2 regions of the Paraburkholderia sp. JPY465 genome follow, and region 1 is predicted to be linked to the other one. Evidence: riboswitches for the same ligand, from Rfam matches in the RefSeq annotation. Region 1 holds a riboswitch; the other holds the start of a gene.

The links. Region 1 has a riboswitch for cobalamin ahead of cobA (uroporphyrinogen-III C-methyltransferase). Riboswitches for the same ligand answer to the same signal wherever they lie in the genome.
Region 2: it holds a riboswitch for cobalamin, as region 1 does, so the genes downstream of both, QFZ94_RS26675 (TonB-dependent receptor domain-containing protein) here and cobA (uroporphyrinogen-III C-methyltransferase) in region 1, are expected to answer to the same signal.

What each region holds. Positions count from the first base shown of each region.
Region 1 is NZ_JBNDMT010000002.1:2,681,852-2,685,255, reverse strand. Features, by position in the region: gene cobW (cobalamin biosynthesis protein CobW) at 1-634, opposite strand, end outside; cobalamin riboswitch at 837-1,114, opposite strand; cobalamin riboswitch at 1,195-1,462, shown strand; partial or broken gene cobA (uroporphyrinogen-III C-methyltransferase) at 1,709-2,434, shown strand; gene QFZ94_RS14480 (cobalamin biosynthesis protein) at 2,498-2,932, shown strand; gene cobO (cob(I)yrinic acid a,c-diamide adenosyltransferase) at 2,929-3,404, shown strand, end outside.
Region 2 is NZ_JBNDMT010000003.1:2,606,646-2,610,049, reverse strand. Features, by position in the region: RNA gene ssrS (6S RNA) at 1-42, opposite strand, end outside; gene QFZ94_RS26685 (cell division protein ZapA) at 121-435, opposite strand; gene QFZ94_RS26680 (ATPase) at 432-791, opposite strand; cobalamin riboswitch at 1,012-1,275, shown strand; gene QFZ94_RS26675 (TonB-dependent receptor domain-containing protein) at 1,366-3,297, shown strand; gene QFZ94_RS26670 (FecCD family ABC transporter permease) at 3,337-3,404, shown strand, end outside.

The sequences.
Region 1 (3,404 bases):
GAATCTCCGCGCGGATCGCGGCTTCCACTTCGTGCTGCCGCGCGTCGTCGATCAGATCGGTCTTGTTCAGAATCACCAGATCGGCGGCCGACAACTGGTCTTCGAACAGCTCGTGCAGCGGTGACTCGTGATCGAGGTTCGGATCGGCCTTGCGCTGCGCATCGACGGCGACCGGGTTCTCGGCGAACTGGCCGCTTGCGGCGGCCGGGCCGTCCACCACCGTCACCACCGCGTCGACCGTGAAGCCGTTGCGGATCTGCGGCCAGTTGAACGCCTGCACGAGCGGCTTCGGCAATGCGAGCCCCGAGGTTTCGATCAACACGTGATCGAGTTCGTCGCGCCGCTCCGCGAGTTTTTCCATCACCGGGAAAAACTCTTCCTGCACGGTGCAGCACAGACAGCCGTTCGCGAGTTCATACAATTGCCCTTCGGTCTCGACGCCGTTTTCATCGCAACCGATGCCGCAGCCCTTGAGGATTTCGCCGTCGATGCCGAGTTCGCCGAACTCGTTGACGATCACCGCAATGCGCTTGCCGCCCGCATGCTTGAGGATGTGCCGCAGCAACGTCGTTTTGCCACTGCCGAGAAAGCCGGTGACGATCGTGACGGGAATCTTGCGCAATTGAGTTTGCATCGTGAGGTCCATCCCTTTGCGTTGCATCGGTCTGCCGCAAAGTCCGCGCATCGGTCGGCATCGGCTGGCGAACGGAGCGAATGAATCACGCGCACAGTACCAGCGATCACCAGACACGGGGACGAACGACGGCATTGCCGCGACAACGGAAATACAGAAAACGGAACTGAGGTCATGAACGCGCCGCCGCATCCCCGCGGCGGTCGTTCTGCTTCTTCGGGCCGGTATCCGGGCTGGCGAAAGCGCCGCTTCCCCTTCCCGGCCGAGTGGTTTCTCGTCCAGTGGTGATATGTCGACGCGACCTTGCGCGAGGACATCGAAGCCGGCACCGCGGTGCCCGGCTATCAACCCGGAACCGCTTTTCGCTTACCGTTGCGGGGACAGCACAGGTTAGCCGCTCTAGCGCAGATGGCTCCCTGTTTCCCGTTTAACTGCATGCGCACGAACGCGCACGCGAGCACCCAAAGTGCGTGCGAGTGTAGGCCCCCGGGCATGCGCAGTCAAGGAACGCAGGCCGCCGGAAAGCGTCGCCGAGGCTTATCTGGCAAGGCGCCATGTGCTATCGTATGCGCGCGTTTGGTGCCCGCACATGCACTCGCATGTGCAGTTAAACGGGAAACAGGCAGCGCGTCGCGCGTTCAACCTGTGCTGTCCCCGCAACGGTAAGCGACCTGCGGCGCGCGATTCGATCCAGCTTCGATTCCACCGTGCCGCGCATGCGTTTTTTGATGCCACTGCCCCGCGAATCCGCAGATTCGCAAACAAGGACGGGAAGGCGAAACGCGTGAGGCCGCCAGCCCGGATACCGGCCAGACGCGGAGGCGGCGCCGCATGCACCCGTGCATCAGGTTGCGCCGCCGGCCGCCGGAATCCGCGGGGAACGGATGTGAAGGCGTAGAAACGTGGCATCGCGCGTTTCGTGGCGTTCTCTCTCTGAAGAATCCGCCGCGAGCCGCATGAGTGGCCGCGCCTGGATTCGCTGTATTGCATGACCTCTATATTCACTGCCGCGTGCACCGTCGCACGCCGCTCCTCTCCTCCCATCTCCGCATGGCATGCGCCATGCACGCCGCGATGACGCGCGCCTGGCTGATCGGCGCCGGTCCCGGCGACGTCGAACTGATGACGCTGAAGGCCACCCGTGCGCTCGCGCAGGCCGATGTCGTGCTGGTCGACGATCTGGTCAATCCCGACGTACTGCAGTTCGCACGCGCCAACGCGCAAGTCGTGTACGTCGGCAAGCGCGGCGGCCATCCGTCGACGCCGCAAGCGGACATCGTCGCGCAAATGCTCGGGCATCTGCGCGCGGGACGCAGCGTCGCGCGGCTCAAGGGCGGCGATCCGTTCGTGTTCGGCCGCGGCGGCGAAGAATTGCAGGCGCTGCAGGCGGCGGGCATCGAAGTCGACGTGATCAACGGCATTACGGCCGGCATCGCCGCACCCGCGACGCTCGGCATCGCGGTCACGCATCGCGATTACGCGCAGGGCGTCGTGTTCGTCACCGGCCACGGCGCCGGCAACGGCGAACCGGACTGGGCCGCGCTCGCCGCGACCCGCATGACGATCGTGATCTATATGGGCATGCGGCGGCTCGGCGAAATCGTCGCCGCGTTGCTCGCGGCCGGCATGTCCGCCGATACACCCTGTGCGGCGATCGAATCGGCGACGCGGCCCGAGCAGCGTCACGTGCTCGCGCCGCTGCGCGAGTTTGCCGAGGCGGTCGTGCGCGCAGGGCTCGGCTCGCCGGCGATCGTCGTGATCGGCGGCGTGGCCTCGCTCGCGCTTGCACGTGAAGCGGCGAACCGCGACGGCCGAGTCGATCACGAACAAGCTGCGAGCGCGCTCAAAACGCTAAGCGTCGGCATAGGTTGCCGCTTGCACAGCGATGCCGGCGACATCGAAGCCGCCGTGCGCGCAGCACTCGGTTCGAATGCCTTCGAGCGGATTCGCACCATCGCGACGATCGACACCAAAGGCAACGAAGCAGGTCTGCTCGAATTCTGTTCACGCCATCAACTGCCGCTGCAACTGTTCAGCCGCGAGCAGATCGCGGCCGCGCCGGTCGCGGCGCCGTCGGCGGCCGCGCGCGCGCATCTTGGTGTCGACGGTGTGTGCGAACCGTGTGCGCTACTGGCGGCAGCAGCTTCGGTCTCCGCGACAATCGCGCAAACCGCACGTCTGGTCGTACCCAAGACCACGCACGCTGGTATCACCATTGCAATTGCGGCGGCGACCGACACCGCACCCGGCGACGTAGCGCCCTTCCATCCCGCCCCTCAAGACCAGGACCTTCGATGAAAACCGACCCCGAATCGCATCAACGCATGACCGAGCGCCGCCGCGAAGGCCACGAAAAGAAGCAGGCCAGCGCGACCGTCGAAAAAGGCCTGCTGATCGTCAACACCGGCACGGGCAAGGGCAAGAGCACGGCCGCGTTCGGCATGGCCGTGCGGGTGCTCGGCCACGGCATGCGGCTGGGCGTCGTGCAGTTCATCAAGGGCGCGCTGCATACGTCGGAGCGCGATTTCCTCGGCGCAATCGCGCAATGCGATTTCGTCACGATGGGCGACGGGTATACGTGGAACACGCAGAATCGCGAAGCCGATATGGCGACCGCGCGCAAGGGCTGGAACGAAGCGCGGCGGATGATCGAAAGCGGCGACTACCAGATGGTGATCCTCGACGAGCTGAACACCGTGCTGAAGTACGAGTACCTGCCGCTCGACGAAGTGCTCGCGGTGATCAAAGCGCGCGCGCCGATGCTGCACGT
Region 2 (3,404 bases), on a different contig from region 1:
GGTTCAAGGAATATATGACCTTGGCGAACCAGGCAGGGAAGCTAAACAGATGAAGCTACAACACAAACCGTTGAACAAGTGACCGGTTCGAAACCGGCCTGCTATTGAGTCAACTACTGCTTACTGCATGCTGTACTGCTCAATCACAGTACCTAATTGTTCGTTCATTTGCTGCATTGTACGCCGGATTTCTTCAGCAGGAAATGCTTCTCCGTGTCGCACGCTGCTTTGCAGCTTAAGCAGTTCCGATGCCAGCGACAGCGCCGCCATCACCGCGATGCGATCGGTGCCGCGCACATTGCTGCCGCTGCGGATTTTCTTCATCTCGGCGTCGACGCGCGCGACCGCCTCGAGCAGCGCGCCTTCCGTTTCAGGCGAACAGGCGAGACGGTAGGGTACTTCGAGAATCGATACTTCGATCTGCTTGGTGGTCATGCGCTTTCTCCGTGTCGGCTCACGTCGCTTGCCGCTTCCTCGTGTTCGGGCTGGGCGGACTCGAGCAGATCGAGCTGGTTATCCGGTTCGCTGCTCGCGCGTGCGCGCGGCAATTTTTCGAGAATCGCATTCAGGCGCACCTGAGCGTCGTCGATCTTGGCGGACAGCGCGTCGCGTTCAGCTTGCAGTGCGTCGCGCTCGGCACGCAATTGCGCGAGTTCTGCGTGCGTGGCTTGTACTTCCGCACGCGTTTGCGCGAGCTGCTCTTCGAGCGCGATCCGCGCTTCATTGTGGCGCTGGCTGATCGCAATCAGCTTGCCGATGTTCTGGGAGAGTGATTCGAGTTCGGTGAGCATGTGCTGCGTCCTCTAAAGACATCGCATTTTAGCGCGGAATATTACAGGTTCCGACAATTGTCTCGTTTCGAGACGTAACAGCATCGCTTCGTGCAGGTTCGTTGCGAGTCGTGTCGTCGACCATAAGATAAAAGACCGGCAATCCATCGGACAATAACCTGCATTCGACAGAACGGATTGCGCTCCGGTTGGCGTTTCTTGACGCCCCGCGAAGCCGCTCCTACACTTCCCGCACTCTGGTGCCCGCGCGCGCTTTTCGGCGCGCGCAGTTAAACGGGAAGCAGGGCGCGCGCGGTGCCAAACCGGATGCGCGAACCTGCGCTGCCCCCGCAACGGTAAACGACCGCATGTGATGTGCTCATGCAGGTCGGTCCTGGTCGCAAGGTTGGAAGTTCAATCTGCGAGTGTGCCACTGCGCGTCACGCGTGGGAAGGCGGGATCGATGTGTCGTAGCCCGGATACCGGCCAGAAAAGAGGGACGTCCCCCGCGAAAACGTTAAACAAGGGGACGCCTCGTGACGCGTCGGCCCGCGGGGAAGCAGGCCGCGCACGCTATCCACAGGAATGTCATCCCATGTTGTCCCCCATCGCCCGCGCGACGCTGCTCGCGTTCGCGAGCCTGCCGCTCGTCGTGCATGCGCAAAGCGCCGAGCCTGTGTCTTCATCGTCCACTGCGGATGCAAGCACCGCGAACGCCGCAAACGTTGCCGATTCGTCAAATCCCGCTTCCGCCGATGCGTCGGGCAACGTGCTGTCGCCGATCGTCGTGACCGCGCAGCGCGGCGCGCAAGCGTTGCGCGATGCGATCCCGCAGACCACGCAGTTCGATCAGCAGGACATCGCCGACACGACCGCGACCGATCTGCCCGGCTTGCTGCGACTCGCGCCCGGCGCGCAAATCTCGCGCACGGGTGGCCCCGGTTCGACCACGAGCCTCTTTCTGCGCGGCGCGTCGTCGACACAATCGCTGCTGCTGATCGACGGCGTGCGCGTCGATTCTGTGAGTCTCGGCTCCGCTCAGCTCGCACAGATCCCGCTCGACCAGGTCGATCACGTCGAAGTCGTGAACGGCAACGTGTCGGCGTTGTACGGTTCGGGCGCGATCGGCGGTGTCGTGCAGGTGTTCACGAAAGACGGCGGCGATCATCCGCCGCGCTTCAATTTTTCTGTCGGCTACGGCAGCTATCACACGCAGACGCAAACGGCCGGCGTGAACGGCGCGCTCGATCAGGACGGCCGCACGACCTTCAACATTTCGCTCGCGCGCACGAAGGGCGACGGCTTTTCGTCGCTCAATCCGCTCGAGGCGCCGGCCGCAAATCCGAACCCGAACGGCAATCTGAACGAGAGCATCAGCGCGTCGCTGCGCCACAAGTTCAACGACAAGTGGGACGCGGGCGTCAGCTACTTCCAGTCGAACAACAACAACAGCTACGACAATGCGTACGGCGTGCCGACCGATCTGAACAACCTCTATAGCAAGGTTCGCCAGGCGTCCGTGTTCGCGAACGGCAAGCTGACCGACTGGTGGACCACCCACTTCACGCTCGCCGAGGGCGACGACCGCAGCGTCTCGAACACCAATGGCATCTACGACGACCGCTTCGATACCGACAATCGCCAGTACACGTGGCAGAACGATTTCGCGCTCGCCGCGAACCAGAAGCTGCAGCTCGGCTACGAGCATCTCGACCAGACTCTCGACTCCGACACGTTCGCCGCGCCCGACCGTCACGTCGATTCGGTCTTCGCCGGCTACAGCGCGCGCTTCGGCCGCAACCAGATTCAGGCCAACGTACGCCGCGATCAGTACTCCGATTTCGGCGGAGCGAACAGTTACTATCTCGGCTACGGTTTCGACATCACGTCGCACTGGAAGGTAACCGCAAGCTATTCGGATGCTTTCCGCGCGCCGAGCTTCGACGATCTGTACTATCCGATCAGCGGCAACCCGTCGATCCAGCCCGAGCGCAGTCACTCGGTCGAAGCCGGTTTGCAGTACGCGACCGATGCGCTCGGCGTGATGCGTCTGAACGCATTCCAGACGCGCTATACGAATCTGATCAACTACGTACAGACGATCCCCGGCATCTATCTCGCGGAGAACGTCGGCCATGCGAAGGTGCAGGGACTCGAAGGATCGTGGAGCGGTCATGTCGGCAAGACCGACGTACGCGCGACGTTGACGCTGCAGAACCCGGTCGATCTCGACAGCGGTACCGACCTCGTGCGGCGCGCGCGACGCTTTGGGTCGTTCGCGGTGAATCGCAGCATCGGTGGATGGCGGGTCGGCGGCGAGTGGATCGTCAGTGGTCCGCGTCCAGACAGCACCGGCAACCTCGGCGGTTATGGCATCGTGAATCTATCGGCGCGCTACAACATCACGAAGGCGTGGTACGTCAGCGCGCAAATCGACAATCTGTTCAACAAGGACTATGAAACGGCCTACTCGTATAACTCGCCGCGACGCGGTGCGTATGTCACGCTCGGCTGGCAGCAGCAGTGACGCGCGCGCCGGGTTGCCCGCATGCGTGAGCGCACGCGGATGAGTCGCGCGTCCGGTTCGCTGTCCGCCGCGATGGCAACGCCACGCCCGATGAATGCGAAACGCGC